Regions from separate parts of the Streptomyces sp. NPDC047853 genome, predicted to be linked through region 2. Evidence: riboswitches for the same ligand, from Rfam matches in the RefSeq annotation. Region 2 holds a riboswitch; each other region holds the start of a gene.

Region 1 (5,669 bases), on a different contig from region 2:
GTCACCGCGGCGACCTTCTTCGTCCGCATCGTGATGTCGCCCTTCGCCCACCCTCTCTTCACCGTGCTCACCGGCATCGGCTTCGGCATCGCGGCGCTCTCCGCGGGCCGGCACCGCCTGCGCCGGGCCCTGCTCCCGCTGGCCGGCCTGCTGCTCGCGATGGGCGTGCACGCCCTGTGGAACGGCTCGGCCGCGTTCGGCGAGTACGGCTTCTTCGCCGTGTACGCGGCCTTCATGGTCCCGTCCTTCGGCCTGCTGACCTGGCTGGCGATCTGGACCCGGCAGCGCGAACTGGGCGCCGTGCGTGCCGAGCTGCCCGTGTACGTCCTGGCCGGATGGCTGTCGCCCGCGGAACCGCACGCGCTCGGCTCGATGCGCGCCCGCCGTATCGCCCGGCAGCACGCGCGCCGGCACGCCGGGAAGGAGGCGGCGCGGACGGTGGCGCGGTACGAGGCGTACGCGACCTCGCTGGCGTTCCTGCGGCACCGCGGACGCCGGGGCAGGGCGGGCGCCGATTTCGCCGTACGGGAACGGGAGCTGCTGGAGGCCCTGTGGCAGCGGCGCGCCGTGGCCCGCCCGGCGCTGGACTACGCGGCCCGGGCCACCGCGCCGCCCGTACCGCCCCTACCGCCCTGGCCGGGCTACGGGGTGTACGGGACGTACGGGGCGTACGGGGCGCACCCCGGCCACGGGCCCTACGGGTACGCCCCCGCCGCCCCGCTCCCCGCGCCCTCGCCGGGGCAGTACCACGCCCCTCACGGCTACCTTCCGTACGCCCCGCCCCACCCCCACCGCGGGTAGCCCCGGTCCGCCCCACCGGCCGCGGGGCCCCGGGTTCCGGCCGTCAGAGCGACGCCCGCTCCAGCCGGGCGACCTCGTCCGGGGTGAGGGACAGCTCGGCCACCCCCAGCAGCGCCGGGAGCTGCTCGACCGTGCGGGCGGAGGCGATCGGTGCGGCCACCGTCGGCTGCGCGGCCAGCCAGGCCAGGGCGACCGTGGCGACGGGAGCGTCGTGGGCCTCGGCGATCTCGTCCAGGGCCGCCAGGACCCGCCGGCCCCGCTCGGTCTCCAGGTGCTTCGCCGCGCCGCCCGCACGGGGGCTGTCGACGGCCGAGCCGGCCCGGTACTTGCCGGTGAGGAATCCGGAGGCGAGGGAGTAGTACGGCACGGCGGCCAGGCCGGCCCGCTCCGCGAGGTCGCGCAGCCCGCCCTCGTAGGTGTCCCGCGAGACGAGGTTGTAGTGGGGCTGGAGCGCCACGTACCGGGCGAGGCCCTCGCGGTCGGAGAACTCCAGGGACGCCGCGAGCCGCTCGGCGGAGATGTTGGAGGCGGCGATGTGCCGGACCTTGCCCGCCCGCACCAGCTCGTCGAGCGCGCCGACGATCTCCTCCACCGGCACCTCGGGCTTGTCGAAGTGGGTGTAGTAGAGGTCGATGTGGTCGGTGCCCAGGCGGCGCAGCGAGGCGTCGGCCGCCGCCTTGATGTTCGTGGCGGACAGGCCCGGGTACTCGGGGTGCTGGCTGACCTTGGTGGCGAGGACGACGTCACCGCGGTTGCCGCGGGAGGCGAGCCACTTGCCGACGATGGTCTCGGACTCCCCGCCGCTGTTGCCGTCGACCCACGCGGAGTACGAGTCGGCGGTGTCGACGAAGTTGCCGCCCGCGGCCGTGTAGGCGTCCAGGACGGCGAAGGAGGTGTCCTGGTCGGCGGTCCAGCCGAAGACGTTGCCACCGAGGGCGAGGGGGAAGACCTCGAGGTCCGAGGAGCCGAGCTTGCGCAGAGAAGTCATGTCCTGCGTCAACGGCCACGACGGAGCCGGTGATTCCGGGAGCGGGGCAAAAATCCCGCAAACCGGCAGCCCTGGCGTCGGGGGGTCGCCGTCAGGACCGCCGGGGACCGGCGGGGCCGTGCACGGCCTCGGTCAGGGGGTCAGGCCCTTGCTCTGCAGCCAGGCCATCGGGTCGATCCCGCCGCCGTCGCTGGTGTGGACCTCCATGTGGAGGTGGGCCCCGGTCACGTTGCCGGTGGCGCCGACGCGGCCGATGACATCACCGGTGGTGACCTTCTGGCCGACGCTGACGCTGATCGACGACTGGTGGGCGTACCAGATCTCGGTGCCGTCATCGAGGGTCAGCACGGTCTTGTAGCCGTAGGAGCCCTCGTAGCCGGCCGACGTGATGGTGCCGCTGTGCACCGCCTTGAGCAGCGTGCCGGTGGGCGCGGCGAAGTCGAGGCCGGTGTGGTAGCCGGAGGACCAGTAGGCGCCGGCCTGGCCGAAGCTGGAGGAGATCGTGTACGAGGAGGTCGGCAGGGTGTACTGCTTGGCCAGCTTCGCGAGCCGCTCGGCCTCGGCCTTCTTCGCGGCCTCCTCCTCCGCCTTCTTCTTGGCGGCGGCGGCCTTGGCCTCGGCCTCCTTCTCCGCCTTGGCGGCGGCTTCCGCGGCCTTCTTCTCGGCGGCGGCCGCGGCCTCGGCGGCGGCCTTCGTCTCGACCTGGGCCTGCTGCTGCTCGGCCTGCGCCATGATCCGGGCGCGCAGCGTCTCACCGGCGTCGGGGGCGTCCTGCGCGGTGTCGGCGGTCGCGGCCACGCCGATGCCGCTGAGCGGGGCGGTGGAACCCTGCGGCTCCGGCTCCTCGTCGTCCGAGATGAGCGAGCCGACGTTGGGCAGGTCGGGCATGGAGATGGACACCGGCGGCTTGCCGGTCTGCGCGCTGGCCATGCCGCCCGCGCCGACCGCGGCTATGACACCGACGCCGAGGACGGTGGAGCTGCGGGCGAGTCCGCCGCGCTGCTTGGCGACGCGGTGCCGGCCGCGCACGGGGCGGATGGATTCCGCGGTGGGATTCCACTCCTCCCAGGGGCCCTCTTCGGTGCGGTGGCCGTCGTAGCCGAAGGTGTCGGTGTCGTGCGCGCTGGGCACGAACGGGGCCTCGGGGGCAGGCCGGTTGGACGCCACGTGGGCGTACTCCTTTCCTTCCTTCCGCCTACCGGGTTAGCTGACGGGTTCGGAGCAGGAAGGTCTCCTACGCGCGTATATCCACCGTGTCTCCACGGCGTCGTACGAGCGATTCACCCCAAGGTGGTGGTTCCCCGGTTCCCTCGCGGGATTCGGCGCGTGCGCACGGAGCCGCCTTCTGTGACGGCTGGGACGACCGCGCTGCGTTATCGAACGTTAATAGACGCGGGGCGGGGATTCCAAGCTGTTCCTCTTGATCATTAACGAATCCGGACGGGACGTACGCCTCAGGATCGGTGAAATCCGGGCGAGTTGACCGCCCCTCAGTATTCCCCTTCACACCACAAGTTTCTGACAGAGTGTCAGTCGTTATGCGCAGGGCGCTCGCCGGGTCACCGTTCGTGACAATGATCAAGGTCTTCGCGCGCGGGACGGCGTACGGCGAGCAGTGCCATGTCGTCCGCCATCCCGCCCCCGGAGTGCCGGCGCACGTCCTCGGCGAGGGCGGCGAGCAGCTTCCCCGGGTGCCGGAAGACGCAGCCGGCGAGCCGTTCGTGCGGGTCGTAGAACTCGCCCCGCGCGTCCCGGGCTTCGGACAGGCCGTCGGTGTGCAGCAGCAGCGTGGCTCCGCCCGGGAAGGCGTCCTCCTGGGCCCGGTCGGGCCACACGCCCAGCTCGCCCATCCCGAGCGGCAGCGCCGCCTCCCGGGCGGGGAGCGGACGCAGGGTGCCGTCGGCGTACAGCAGCAGCGGGGGCGGGTGACCCCGGTTCACGATCCGCACGACCCCGTCGCCGTGCGGGAGTTCGGCGAGGACGGCGGTGGTGAACCCCTCGAAGGCGTCCAGTCCGTTGCGCCGGGTGCCCTCGCGCGCCAGCGCCCGTTCCAGGCGCTGGGCCACCGCCTCCAGGGTGGCCTCCTGCTCGGCGGCCTCGCGGAAGGCGCCGATCACGACGGCGACGGCGGCCACCGCGCCCATGCCCTTGCCGCGCACGTCCCCGACGATGAGCCGGACGCCGCGCGCGCTGTCCTGCACCGCGTACAGGTCCCCGCCGATGAAGGCGTCGGCCTGCGCGGCTTCGTAGCAGGCGGCGATCTCGAAGCCGCCGATCCGTTCGGCGGGCTCGGGCAGCACGGCGCGCTGGGCGGCCTCGGCGATCTCGCGGACGCTGACGAGGCGCTCACCGGTGCGGCGGACGAAGGCGTTGACGAAGACCGCGAGGGCGGCGACCGTCGCGATGGTGATCAGCTCCGTGAGGGAGTCGACGTAGTGGGCGACGCCCTTGCTCAGTTGCAGCCCGACGACGGCGGCGACCACGGCGACACCGGTGAGCGCCGTGCCCCGCCGCGAGTAGAGGGGGGCGGCGACCAGCGGCGCGGCCGTGTAGAGCGGGCCGGCCGTGAAGTATCTCGGGGTGAAGATGTCGTACAGGATGGCGACGACGATGAGCAGGACCGGGAGCAGGCGCACCAGGCGGCGCCCGTACGGGGTCCGCGGCGGGCGTTCGGCCGGGGTGGGCGGCGCCATGGCCTCGGTGCCGAGGCCCGGGTCGGGCGCGGGGTCGCCGGGGAGCCGGCCGCCGGCCCTGGCGTACGCTCCCTCGTCGTCCACGTGACCTGGCCGCACCACTCGTCTCCCGCCGCCCCGAACCTCCGCGCCGCTTGCCGTCCCGTCTCCAGGTTTCCCGGATCGGGGGCGGGCGGCGAGCCGTGAGGGCCGACCGGGTGAACACACCTGAACGCACCGAAGGCCGGAATCCTCAAGGGATTCCGGCCTTCGGTTTCAGTAGCGGGGACAGGATTTGAACCTGCGACCTCTGGGTTATGAGCCCAGCGAGCTACCGAGCTGCTCCACCCCGCGCCGTTGTGTCTCCACTGTACGTCATCGCGGGGGCTGCATGCACATCCGTATCCCGCTACCCCTCCAGATGGCGGTTGGGAGCCTTCGCGCGCTCCTCGTACTCGGGCAGGACGACGACGGTGGCGCCCCCGGCGGTGAGCACCCCGCCGCCGTCCGCGCCCGGCACGAAGGTGTCCGGTTCCCGCCAGGCCGTGACCACGCGGCGTACCCCGGCGTCGAGGATCAGCCGGGCGCAGGGCGCGGGCCGGGAGGCGCGGCGGGCGCAGGGTTCCAGGCTGCTGTACACCGTGGCGGTCGACAGCCGGGCGTCGGCGGGGTCGGCCTTGGCGAGTGCGGCCTCCTCGGCGTGCACGACGGGGTCGCCGCCCTCGCGGGAGTGCCCCCGCGCCAGCTCGGTCCCGTCGGCGGCGACCACCACCGCCCCCACGCTGAACGCCGTCCCGGACGGCGGGCACAGCTGCGCCAGCTCGCAGGCGAGGGCGAGCCAGTGCCGGTCGGCGGCGGTCACCCGGCCTCCGGCGCCCGGGGCGGTCGGCAGGTACCGCGCCAGTACGACGTCCTCGATGCGCCGCGACTCCACCAGCCGCAGCCGGCCGCGCTGGTAGGCCCCGGGACCGAACAGACGGGGCGCGTCCGGGTCGCCGACCAGCAGAGGGGCGAGGACGAGCTGGAGTTCGTCGGCGAGTTCCTGGCGCAGCAACTGGGTGTGCACGGTCCCCCCGCCCTCGACCATGAGCCGCCGCACTCCCCGCTCGTCGTGCAGGTGCTCCAGCGCCGCCCGCCAGTCGAGCGCCTCGCCGAGCGGCACCACGTCGGCGGCGAGTCCGAGGGCCCGGGCCCGCCGGGCGCCCCGG
Region 2 (5,669 bases):
AGCGTGGGGAAGGGCGTGCCGTCGGGCAGCCGCGGCGCCGTCTCCACGACGTCCGGCTGACCGCAGGGGCAGCGGTGCGCGATGGCGCGCAGGCCGCGCGGAGGACGCCCGAGCTGCTGCTTGAAGGCCGCCACGTCCGCGTCGGTGGGCTCGGTGCGCGGGGTGGTCGGCGGGGGAGTCTGCATGACTGTCTTCTGCTGGTCTTCCTGTTGAGTCACGGCCGGCGCGGTCGGTTCACGGCCGGCGCGGTCGGTTCACGGCCGGCGCGGTCGGTTCACGGCCGGCCGGCGGCGTCGGCCTTGTCGATCCCGTCCCAGACGTTGCGGTACCAGGGGCGGTCGGCGGCACCGGCCTCGGCGCGGGCCTGCTTGGCGGCGTCCGGGTCGACGACGACGAACCCCGTCTCCCCCGGCATCACGTAGTGCAGCCGCAGCCGGACCTGCTGCTCGGCGTAGGCGTCGTCCTGCCAGCGCGCCTTGAGGTCGCGCAGCTCCTCGACCCGGCTCCGGGTCTCGCGCTGCTCCCGCTGGAGATCGGCGACCTCCGCCCGCTGGGCGACGTACTGCCGTATCGGATAGGCGAGCGCCACGACCAGCGAGCAGAGCACCATCGCGAGCAGCGCGGCCCGGCCGGTCAGCCGGGAGCGGCGGGCCTGGCGCTTGGTCTGCGAACGGTAGACCCGGGCCGCGGTCTGCTCCCCGATGATCCGGATCCTGGTCGCGGTGGAGAAACGGTCCCGGTCCTTCACCGCCATGTCCCCGCCTCCCCTGCACCCTCGTGCGTCGCCCTACGTGCGTACGTCCCCGCACACGGTACGGGACCGAGTACGGGGACGTACGTACGACGCCGCCTCTTACCGGGCGGGTCAGCCCTTGAAGCGGGGGAACGCGCTGCGGCCGGCGTACACCGCGGCGTCGTCGAGGATCTCCTCGATGCGCAGCAGCTGGTTGTACTTGGCGACGCGCTCGGAGCGGGCCGGGGCACCGGTCTTGATCTGGCCGCAGTTGGTGGCGACGGCCAGGTCGGCGATGGTGACGTCCTCGGTCTCGCCGGAACGGTGGGACATCATGCACTTGAAGCCGTTGCGCTGGGCCAGCTCGACGGCGTCCAGGGTCTCGGTCAGCGAGCCGATCTGGTTCACCTTGACGAGCAGGGCGTTGGCCGAGTTCTCCTCGATGCCGCGGGCCAGGCGCTCCGGGTTGGTGACGAACAGGTCGTCGCCGACGAGCTGCACCTTGTCGCCGAGCTTGGCGGTGATGGTGTTCCAGCCGTCCCAGTCGTCCTCGAACAGCGGGTCCTCGATGGAGACCAGCGGGTACGCCTCGACCAGCTCGGCGTAGTACTCGGTCATCTCGGCGGCGGTGCGGTTCTTGCCCTCGAAGGCGTAGGAGCCGTCCTTGTAGAACTCGGACGCGGCGACGTCGAGCGCCAGGGCGATCTGCTCGCCGGGGGTGTAGCCGGCCTCCTTGATCGCCTCGAGGATCAGGTCGAGGGCCTCGCGGTTGGAGCCGAGGTTCGGGGCGAAGCCGCCCTCGTCGCCGAGGCCGGTGGCCAGGCCCTTGTTCTTCAGGACCTTCTTCAGCGTGTGGTAGACCTCGGCGCCCCAGCGCAGGGCCTCGGAGAAGGACTCCGCGCCGATCGGGGCGATCATGAACTCCTGGATGTCCACGTTGGAGTCGGCGTGCGAGCCGCCGTTCAGGATGTTCATCATCGGCACCGGCAGCAGGTGCGCGTTGGGGCCGCCCAGGTAGCGGAAGAGCGGCAGGTCGCTGGCCTCGGAGGCGGCGTGGGCGACGGCGAGGGAGACGCCGAGGATGGCGTTGGCGCCCAGCGAGCCCTTGTTGTCGGTGGCGTCCAGGTCGAACATGGCCTGGTCGATCAGGCGCTGCTCGGTGGCGTCGTAGCCGACCAGCTCCGGGCCGATCTGCTCGATGACGGCCAGGACGGCCTTCTCGACGCCCTTGCCCAGGTAACGGGCCGGGTCGCCGTCACGGAGTTCGATGGCCTCGAAGGCGCCGGTGGAGGCGCCGGAGGGAACGGCGGCACGACCCGTGCTGCCGTCGTCGAGGCCGACCTCGACCTCGACCGTGGGGTTGCCTCGGGAGTCCAGGATTTCCCGGGCTACGACGACGTCGATGGACGGCACGAGCATCTCCTTCTTCAATGTGACGCTTCGGTGTGACGCGCGGGTCCACAGGACCGCAGCGGCTCTGCGGGACCGAGCCTAACCGGCTCCGGGCGATCGGCCAGCCGATCGCCCACCCGCTGGACAGAACCGAGAGTAAATTGTTTCCGAACGGAACAAAGACGTTTCCGGAAACACCCGCGGCCCCGGGGACGGCGGCGCGGGCGGGACGGGGGCGTGAAAAACCCGTCCCGGCGCGTACGGGGGAACACGCGCCGGGACGGGAGCAGGCGGGGCCGCCGCTTACTTCAGGTGCAGCTGCTGGCCCGGGTAGATCAGGTCGGCCTCGTCGACGATGTCGTCGTTCAGCTTGAACAGCTTCGCCCAGCCGCCCTTGACGTCGTGCTCCTGGGCGATCGAGCTGAGGGTGTCGCCCTTGACGACCTTGTACTCGCCGTCGCCCTTCTCGACCTTCTTGCCGGTCGGGGTGGTGACGGTCTTCTTCTCGGCCGGCTTCTCGGCGGCCGGGCGCTCCTCGGAGCGGGAGGCCTTCTGCTCGGTGGAGCGGTCGGCGGTGGAGCCGCTGCTCTGGCTCTCGGAGCTGCCGGAGCCCTGCGCGGAACCGCTGTCCTGGCTCTCGGTGGAGCCGCCACCGGTGTACGCGGCGCCCGACAGGCCGGTGCCGCAGACCGGCCAGGCACCCTTGCCCTGGCCCGCGAGCACCTTCTCGGCGATCTCGATCTGCTGCGACTTGCTCGCCTGGTCGGCGGTCGCGGCGTACTGCGTACCGCCGTAGCCGGCCCAGGTGGAGGCGGAGAACTGCAGACCGCCGTAGTAACCGTTGCCGGTGTTGATGGACCAGTTGCCACCGGACTCGCACTGGGCGACGGCGTCCCACTCGGAGGCGGTGGCGGCGGAGGCGTTGCCGGCCGCCATCAGCGGGGCGGCGACGGCGGCACCGGTGACACCGGCGACGGCGATGACTCGGGTGGCCTTGGACGGGCGACGGTGCTTGCCCTTGCCGGAAAACAGCATGGTTGATCCCCTCACCGACGCCTGCGAGGTGAGCTGTCGGGTTCGGGCCGGTTGAGTTGCCCGGCCGGGTTCCTCGCGGAACTCGGCTCCACCCCTAGCCGCTCCGGCTCGACTGCCCGGTGCGGCACTTACCTTGGGTCCCCCGCTCCTGCCTGCGGCGCTTGACGCGACGACTGTTCCCGGACGGCCGCTGGCAGGATTCGGCGTTGCGGCAGCCGGGGCCCGCGATGGCGAGCGACCATGACCGTAGACACGCGCTCGCCGGATTTTCAAAGACGATCACGGCTTCTGAGAGCTATGTCTCACGTGATCCAAATCGGACATAGGCCCCGAACCGTGACGCGAACTCCCCCTACTTTTGGCCCGATTCGCCCCCGACCATGAGCGTCTGACCGGGCAGGATGTGGTCCGGGTCGGCGCCGACGACCTCCTCGTTGCCGACGTACAGCGAGCGCCACCCGCCGTCGAGCTCAAGGGAGTCGGCGATGCCCCAGAGGCTGTCGCCGGAACGGACGGTGTACGAGCCGTCGACGACCTCTCGCGCCTCGTCCTCACCGCGCGAGGCATGCCGCCCCGACGCGTCGGTCCCGCGGCCCTCCTCCACGCCCTCCTCGGCGCGGTCGCCGCGGTGCTTGCCGGCGCCGGACCCCGCGGTGTCGGTGAGGGCCGAAGAGCCCGCACTCTGGCCCGCCTTGTCCGTTTCGTCACCCTTGGTGGTGGCTGCGGACGACCTGTCGGACTCCTGCGGGTCGGCGGTCGCCGAGGGGCTGGTTCCGGGCGCCGTGTCGGCCTTGGCCGTTTCGTCCGGTTCGGTCGACGGGGAGTCAGGCGTGGCCGGGGGCGGGGACGAAGGCGAGACCCCGGAGGCCCGCTCGGACTCTTCGGACGAGCCGGACGAGCCGGTGCCGGACGCCCCGGTCGACCGGGGAGCCTTCGGCGTCCCCGCGTCGTCCGACCCCTGCGACGGACCCTCCTCCGCCGCACCCGTGCCGCCGGCCGGCGAACCCGAGTCGTTGCCCAGGCCCGCGAGCAGGCCGCAGGTCGGCCAGGCGGCGATGCCCTGGTCCGCGCGCAACTTCTCGGCGATTCTTATCTGCTGGGAGCGGCTGGCCTGATCGGCGCTCGACGCGTACTCCAGGCCGCCGTACTGCTCCCAGACGTCCTGGGACAGTTGCAGCCCGCCGTAGTAGCCGTTGCCGCTGCTCTGGCTCCAGGCGCCGCCGGTCTCGCACTCGGCGACCCGGTCCCAGTTCGCCCCGTCGGCCGCGTGCGCGCCGGTGGCGCCGAGAAGCGGGATCGCGATGGCGGAGCCCGTGACTCCGGCGGCGACGACCAGGGCGGGTGCCTGGCGGGGGCGGCGGTGACGACCGTTCCCGGAGAGCATGCGACGACCTTTCACGAGACAGCGAGGATCGCGTGGCCGTGAGACTGGGGGCCACGTTGATCCGTGAACGTATAGGCAGATGATCGCTTGTCACAAGTTCATGCCGCGCAGATCACGTGAAGATCACAAAGTTGAGCGCGTGTCACTTTTGCGGAGGCGACGCAACGCTCCCGTTCGCCGGTGCGACCGGTGTGAACGACACGGGCAGGGTGCGCAGACCTCGCATGATGAGCCCGCCGCGCCAGCGCAGTTCGGCCGGGTCGGCGGCGAGGCTCAGGTCCGGCAGGCGGGTGAGGAGCGTGGCGAGCGCGGTCTGCCCCTCCAGCCGGGCGAGCGGGGCGCCCAGGCAGTAGTGGATGCCGTGGCCGTACCCGAGGTGCTGGCTGTCCCGGCGGGAGAGGTCCAGGGTGTCCGGGTCCGTGAACCGCTCCGGGTCCCGGTCGGCGGCGGCGAGGACGACGAGGACGGGGTCGCCCGCCGCGATGTCCTGCCCGCCGATGGTGAGCGGCCGGGTGGCGAAGCGCCACGTGGCCAGCTCCACCGGGCCGTCGTACCGCAGCAGTTCCTCCACTCCGGTCTCCAGCAGGGCGCGTTCGCCGTCGGCCAGGGACGACTGGAGACGGGCCCGCTGCTCCGGGTGCGTGAGCAGGGCGTACGTCCCGTTGCCCACCAGGTTCACCGTGGTCTCGAAACCCGCGAACAACAGGATGAAGGCCATGGCCGCGGCCTCGTTCTCGGTGAGGTGCTCCCCGTGGTCCGAGGCGCGGATGAGGCCGGAGATGAGGTCCTCACCGGGTCCGGGCTCGGGTGTCAGCGCCGCGCGCTTGCGGTGGATGAGCTCGGCGAGGTAGCCCCGCATCTTCTTCACCGACCGCGCCACCCCGCCCCGTGGCCCCCCGCCGTGGCGGATCATCATGCCCGCCCAGTCCCGGAAGTCGTCCTGGTCCTCGCGGGGTACGCCGAGCAGGTCGCAGATGGCGTAGATGGGGAGCGGGAAGGCGAACTCGTGGATGAGATCGGCGCTGCCGGTGGCGGCGAACCGGTCGATGAGCCCGTCGGCGAGCTCCTGCACGCGGGGCGCGAACTCCGCCACCCGGCGCGGGGTGAACGCCTTGCTGACCAGTC
Region 3 (5,669 bases), on a different contig from region 2:
CAGCCTCGACAACGGCCTGACCGTGCTGCGCTGCCACCGCCCCGGCCAGCAGGTCGTCGCCGTCGAGGTGCTGCTGGACGCGCCCCTGGACGCCGAGCCCACCGGTCTCGACGGCGTCGCCACCATCATGGCGCGGGCCTTCTCGGAGGGCACCGACAAGCACTCCGCCGAGGACTTCGCCGCCGAGCTGGAGCGCTGCGGGGCCACCCTCGACGCGCACGCCGACCACCCCGGCGTCCGGCTCAGCCTGGAGGTGCCCGTCTCGCGCCTCGCCAAGGCCCTCGGCCTGGTCGCCGACGCCCTGAGGGCACCCGCGTTCGCGGACGGCGAGGTCGAACGGCTGGTCCGCAACCGCCTCGACGAGATCCCGCACGAGCTGGCCAACCCCGCCCGCCGGGCCGCCAAGGAGCTCTCCAAGGAGCTGTTCCCGGCCGGGACGCGCATGTCGCGCCCCCGCCAGGGCACCGAGGAGACCGTCGCGAGCATCGACTCCGCCGCCGTACGCGCCTTCTACGAGAAGCACGTCCGGCCCGCCACGGCCACCGCCGTGGTCGTCGGTGACCTCACCGGCGTGGACCTCGACGCGCTGCTCGGCGAGACGCTGGGCGCGTGGACCGGCTCCGCCGCGGAGCCCCGTCCCGTGCCGCCGGTGACCGCCGACGACCGGGGCCGGGTCGTCATCGTGGACCGCCCCGGCGCCGTCCAGACGCAGCTGCTCATCGGCCGCACCGGCTCCGACCGGCACGACCGTGTGTGGCCCGCCCAGGTGCTCGGCACCTACTGCCTCGGCGGCACCCTCACCTCGCGTCTGGACCGCGTCCTGCGCGAGGAGAAGGGCTACACCTACGGGGTCCGGGCGTTCGGGCAGGTCCTGCGCTCCGCGCCCGACGGGACCGGCGCCGCCATGCTGGCCATCAGCGGCTCCGTCGACACCCCCAACACCGGCCCGGCCCTGGAGGACCTGTGGACGGTGCTGCGCAAGCTCGCCGAAGGCGGGCTCACCGACGCCGAGCGTGACGTCGCCGTGCAGAACCTGGTGGGCGTGGCGCCGCTGAAGTACGAGACGGCGGCCGCCGTCGCGAGCACCCTGGCCGACCAGGTCGAGCAGCACCTGCCCGACGACTACCAGGCGACGCTCTACCGCCAACTCGCCGCCACGGGCACCGTGGAGGCCACGGCGGCGGTCGTGAACGCCTTCCCGGTGGACCGTCTGGTGACGGTCCTCGTCGGCGACGCGGCACAGATCAAGGAGCCGGTCGAGGCGCTCGGCATCGGTGAAGTCACCGTGGTGGCGGCCGAGTAGCGGTACGCGCGTGGGGCCCTGGTGACCGGAGTGTCACCAGGGCCGCCGTTTGTCCGAATTGGGGGAGAGGCTGCCTGTCTGCGCTGTGGCATGCGCTACAAAAAGCCGGTTGCGTTTGAGGATTGAAGACAACCGCGTTTAGCGTCTTCCGGGCTGTTCGTCAGGCAGTGCGCCGCACCCGCGGCACCGGACAGTCATCGCCGAGTCCCCGTACGGCGCGAGCCAGGGGAGCCGGGGACCCACCGTAGTCCCTGGGGTGAATCGGACGCCCGCGCGTGCCGCGAGGGGGTCCGTAGGAGACCTTCCACCTCCGAACCCGTCAGCTAACCCGGTAGGCGAGAGGGAAGGAAAGGACCAGCCACTACATGGCGTTCACGCGCGCCGCCGGCAAGCACCGCCGTCCCGGCCGGATGCACCGCACCACCGCCCGCGCGGCGGGTGTCGCGGCCCTCGCCACCACCGGCGTCGTCGGCACCCTCGCGGCTCCGGCGCTCGCCGCCGAGCCCCAGGTGGAGCAGAGCGGGCTCACCCCGGTCATCAGCATCGGCGACTCCCTGGCCGACGAGATCGACGCCCAGGCCGCCGCGCAGAAGCAGGCCGCCCTGGACGCCGCCGCCCGTGAGGCGGCGCAGGAGGCCGCGCGCGAGCGGGCCGCCGAGGCCGCCCAGGAGGCGCGCGAGGCCAAGGAGCGCGCCGCGCGGGAGGCGGAGCGCAAGCGCCTCAACACCTTCGTCACGCCGATCACCGCGTCCTACGTCTCCACCGCCTACCAGGCCGGCAGCTCCCTGTGGTCCTCCGGCAGCCACACCGGCATCGACTTCCACGCCTCCACCGGCACCTCCGTGCACGCGGTCGGCGTCGGCACCGTCGTCGAGGCCGGCTGGGGCGGGGCGTACGGCAACCAGGTCGTGCTCAAGATGCACGACGGCACGTACACGCAGTACGGCCACCTGTCGTCCATCGGTGTCTCGGTGGGCCAGTCGGTCGACGCGGGACAGCAGATCGGCCTCTCCGGCGCCACCGGCAACGTCACCGGACCGCACCTGCACTTCGAGGCCCGTACGAGCCCCGAGTACGGCTCGGACCTGGACCCCGTCGCCTACCTCCGCTCCCACGGCGTCAACGCCTGACGGCGGCGCGCACATCTGACGACGGCGTGAACGTCTGACGAGCGACGAACGGCACGCGAAAGCCCCGGCTCCCCGAGTCGGGGATTTCGCATTTCCAGGGTGTTCCCGGCGTGGCCGTTGTCCAAAAAGTGTCCATGAAATCCACATCGCCGTCGGAATTCCCGCCGCATTGGCCTAGAGTCGCTGAACACGCGTCAATCGTCGACGTTTCCCGGGGATGAAGGCGGAGGTCGGGCATGCGCATTCCGGCGCACTCGGTGTGCACGGCGATCCGGGACGACATCGTCTCCGGTGTCCACGGGCGCGGCAGCCGCCTCACCGAGGAACTCCTGGCCCGCCGCTACGGCGTCTCCCGCGTCCCCGTCCGTGAGGCACTGCGCACGCTGGAGGCGGAGGGGTTCGTGGTGACCCGGCGGCACGCGGGCGCGTGCGTCGCGGAGCCGACCGAGCGGGAGGCGGCCGACCTGCTGGAGACGCGCACGCTCCTCGAACCCCTCGGCGCGTCCCGGGCCGCCCGGCGCCGCACCGAGGCGCATCTCAAGGTCCTGCGCGGCCTGGTGCGGCTGGGCCAGGAGCGTGCCAGGCAGGGGAGCAGCGACGATCTGCGCTCGCTGGACGGCTGGTTCCACGAGACCCTCGCCCAGGCCGCCGGCAGCCCGTCCCTGACGGCGTTGCTGACCCAGCTGCGCCACAAGATCGCCTGGCTGTACGCCGTGGAGGCCGCGGCCGACCCGGTGGAGTGCTGGGCGGAGCACGGCGCGATCGTCGACGCGGTGGCCCGGGGCGACGGCGAGCGCGCACGGGCGCTCATGACGCTGCACGCCGAACGATCGGCGCCGGCGCACCGCCTGCGCTTCGCCGTCGAAGGCGAGGCGGCGGACCGTGTGAGGAACCCGCAACGTGCCGTAAACATCTCGGGTCTGCGTTATTAACATGAGCGCCGTATACAAAGACAGGGGAATTCGGAGGGCTCGTTTCTGCTGCCCGTGAAAAGCGAATCCACCCCCGGGAGTGGTGCAAGAGAAAGGCCCGCCCGGAATTCCGGGCGGGCCTTTCTCGGCGGTGCTGCCGTCGGTCAGACGGTCTCGGGAAGCTCTTCGAGACCCTCGGCGACGAGCTTCGCAAGCCGCTCCAGGGCGGCGTCCGCGCCCTCGGCGTCGGAGGCGAGCACGATCTCCTCGCCGCCCTGGGCGCCGAGGCCGAGGACGGCCAGCATGGAGGCCGCGTTGACGGGGGAGCCGTCGGCCTTGGCGATCGTGACCGGGACGCCTGTGGCCGTGGCGGCTCGGACGAAGATGGAGGCGGGGCGGGCGTGGAGACCCTCGGCCCAGCCGACGTTGACGCGGCGCTCAGCCATGTGATGCTGCCCTTCAGGTGTTCAGGGGTCTGATGTTGTCTAGACCACTCTTGTCTAGACCAGTTTCCCACATCGTGAAGCGTCCCGGGACGGCTGTGCGCAGCCCCGCGTGGTCGTCGGACCGCGGCCTCGGCCCGACCTTCCGTCCTGCACAGACTGCCTCGCGCCGTTGTCGTACGCGAGCCGTACTCTGGGGCCCATGCAGACCTCGTCGGACCGGCACGAGTACCCCGCCCACTGGGAAGCCGACGTGGTGCTGCGCGACGGCGGCACCGCGCGCGTCCGCCCCATCACCGTTGATGACGCCGAGCGCCTGGTCAGCTTCTACGAGCAGGTCTCCGACGAGTCGAAGTACTACCGCTTCTTCGCGCCGTACCCTCGCCTGTCCGCCAAGGACGTCCACCGCTTCACGCACCACGACTTCGTGGACCGGGTGGGACTCGCGGCCACCATCGGCGGCGAGTTCATCGCCACCGTACGCTACGACCGGATCGGCGCCGGCGGAACACCCGCCTCCGCGCCGGCGGACGAGGCGGAGGTCGCCTTCCTCGTCCAGGACGCCCACCAGGGGCGCGGCGTGGCCTCCGCGCTGCTGGAACACATCGCCGCCGTCGCCCGCGAGCGGGGCATCCGTCGCTTCGCCGCCGAGGTGCTGCCCGCCAACACCAAGATGATCAAGGTGTTCAGGGACGCCGGGTACACCCAGCAGCGCAGCTTCGAGGACGGCGTGGTCCGCCTGGAGTTCGACCTCGAACCGACCGACCGCTCCCTCGCCGTGCAGTACGCGCGCGAGCACCGCGCGGAGGCGCGCTCCGTCCAGCGGCTGCTGCAGCCCGGCTCCGTGGCGGTCGTCGGCGCCGGCCGCACCCCGGGCGGCGTCGGGCACAGCGTGCTCGGCAACATCCGCGACGCGGGCTACACCGGCCGGCTGTACGCCGTGAACAAGGCGCTCCCCGAGGGCCAGGACGCGCTCGACGGGGTACCGGCCCGCCGCTCGGTGCGCGACATCGACGGGCCCGTCGACCTCGCCGTCGTCGCCGTGCCCGCCGAGCACGTTCCCGACGTCGTCACCGAGTGCGGTGAGCACGGCGTCCAGGGCCTGGTGGTGGTCACCGCCGGGTACGCCGACAGCGGCCCCGAGGGACGCGAACGCCAGCGCGCACTGGTCCGGCAGGCGCGTACGTACGGCATGCGGATCATCGGGCCCAACGCCTTCGGCATCATCAACACCTCCTCGGACGTGCGGCTCAACGCCTCCCTCGCCCCTCAGATGCCGCGGCCCGGCCGGATCGGCCTGTTCGCCCAGTCCGGTGCCATCGGCATCGCCCTGCTGTCCCGGCTGCACCGGCGCGGCGGCGGGGTCACCGGCGTCACGGGCGTGTCGACCTTCGTCTCCTCCGGCAACCGCGCCGACGTCTCCGGCAACGACGTCCTCCAGTACTGGTACGACGACCCGGAGACCGACGTCGCCCTGATGTACCTGGAGTCCATCGGCAACCCCCGCAAGTTCACCCGCCTGGCCCGGCGGACGGCGGCCGTCAAGCCGCTGGTCGTGGTGCAGGGGGCCCGCCACGGCGGGACGGCACCGCAGGGGCACGCCGTACGGGCGACGCGTCTCCCGCACGCGACGGTCTCCGCGCTGCTGCGGCAGGCCGGTGTGATCCGGGTCGACACGATCACCGACCTGGTCGACGCGGGCCTGCTGCTCGCCCGGCAGCCGCTGCCCGCCGGACCGAGGGTGGCGATCCTGGGGAACTCGGAGTCACTGGGCCTGCTGACGTACGACGCGTGCCTCTCCGAGGGGCTGCGGCCGCATCCTCCCCTGGACCTGACGACGGCGGCCTCGCCCGACGCGTTCCACGCCGCCCTGTCCCGGGCG

The links. A riboswitch is a leader RNA that binds a small molecule or an ion and turns the genes downstream of it on or off. The one in region 2 is predicted to bind cyclic di-AMP.
Region 1: it holds a riboswitch for cyclic di-AMP, as region 2 does, so the genes downstream of both, ACGF5T_RS06755 (M23 family metallopeptidase) here and ACGF5T_RS09135 (transglycosylase family protein) in region 2, are expected to answer to the same signal.
Region 3: it holds a riboswitch for cyclic di-AMP, as region 2 does, so the genes downstream of both, ACGF5T_RS31045 (M23 family metallopeptidase) here and ACGF5T_RS09135 (transglycosylase family protein) in region 2, are expected to answer to the same signal.

Annotation. Positions count from the first base shown of each region.
Region 1 is NZ_JBIDCI010000002.1:593,178-598,846, reverse strand. It holds gene ACGF5T_RS06765 (PrsW family intramembrane metalloprotease) at 1-801, shown strand, start outside; gene ACGF5T_RS06760 (aldo/keto reductase) at 845-1,789, opposite strand; gene ACGF5T_RS06755 (M23 family metallopeptidase) at 1,922-2,956, opposite strand; cyclic di-AMP (ydaO/yuaA leader) riboswitch at 2,968-3,124, opposite strand; gene ACGF5T_RS06750 (PP2C family protein-serine/threonine phosphatase) at 3,349-4,581, opposite strand; tRNA gene ACGF5T_RS06745 (tRNA-Met) at 4,742-4,815, opposite strand; gene ACGF5T_RS06740 (dihydrofolate reductase family protein) at 4,871-5,669, opposite strand, start outside.
Region 2 is NZ_JBIDCI010000003.1:494,018-499,686, reverse strand. It holds gene ACGF5T_RS09150 (DUF501 domain-containing protein) at 1-185, opposite strand, end outside; gene ACGF5T_RS09145 (septum formation initiator family protein) at 275-754, opposite strand; gene eno (phosphopyruvate hydratase) at 866-2,146, opposite strand; gene ACGF5T_RS09135 (transglycosylase family protein) at 2,429-3,160, opposite strand; cyclic di-AMP (ydaO/yuaA leader) riboswitch at 3,164-3,330, opposite strand; gene ACGF5T_RS09130 (transglycosylase family protein) at 3,513-4,544, opposite strand; gene ACGF5T_RS09125 (cytochrome P450) at 4,687-5,669, opposite strand, start outside.
Region 3 is NZ_JBIDCI010000023.1:16,849-22,517, forward strand. It holds gene ACGF5T_RS31040 (pitrilysin family protein) at 1-1,303, shown strand, start outside; cyclic di-AMP (ydaO/yuaA leader) riboswitch at 1,492-1,656, shown strand; gene ACGF5T_RS31045 (M23 family metallopeptidase) at 1,669-2,433, shown strand; gene ACGF5T_RS31050 (GntR family transcriptional regulator) at 2,670-3,365, shown strand; gene ACGF5T_RS31055 (HPr family phosphocarrier protein) at 3,509-3,790, opposite strand; gene ACGF5T_RS31060 (GNAT family N-acetyltransferase) at 3,990-5,669, shown strand, end outside.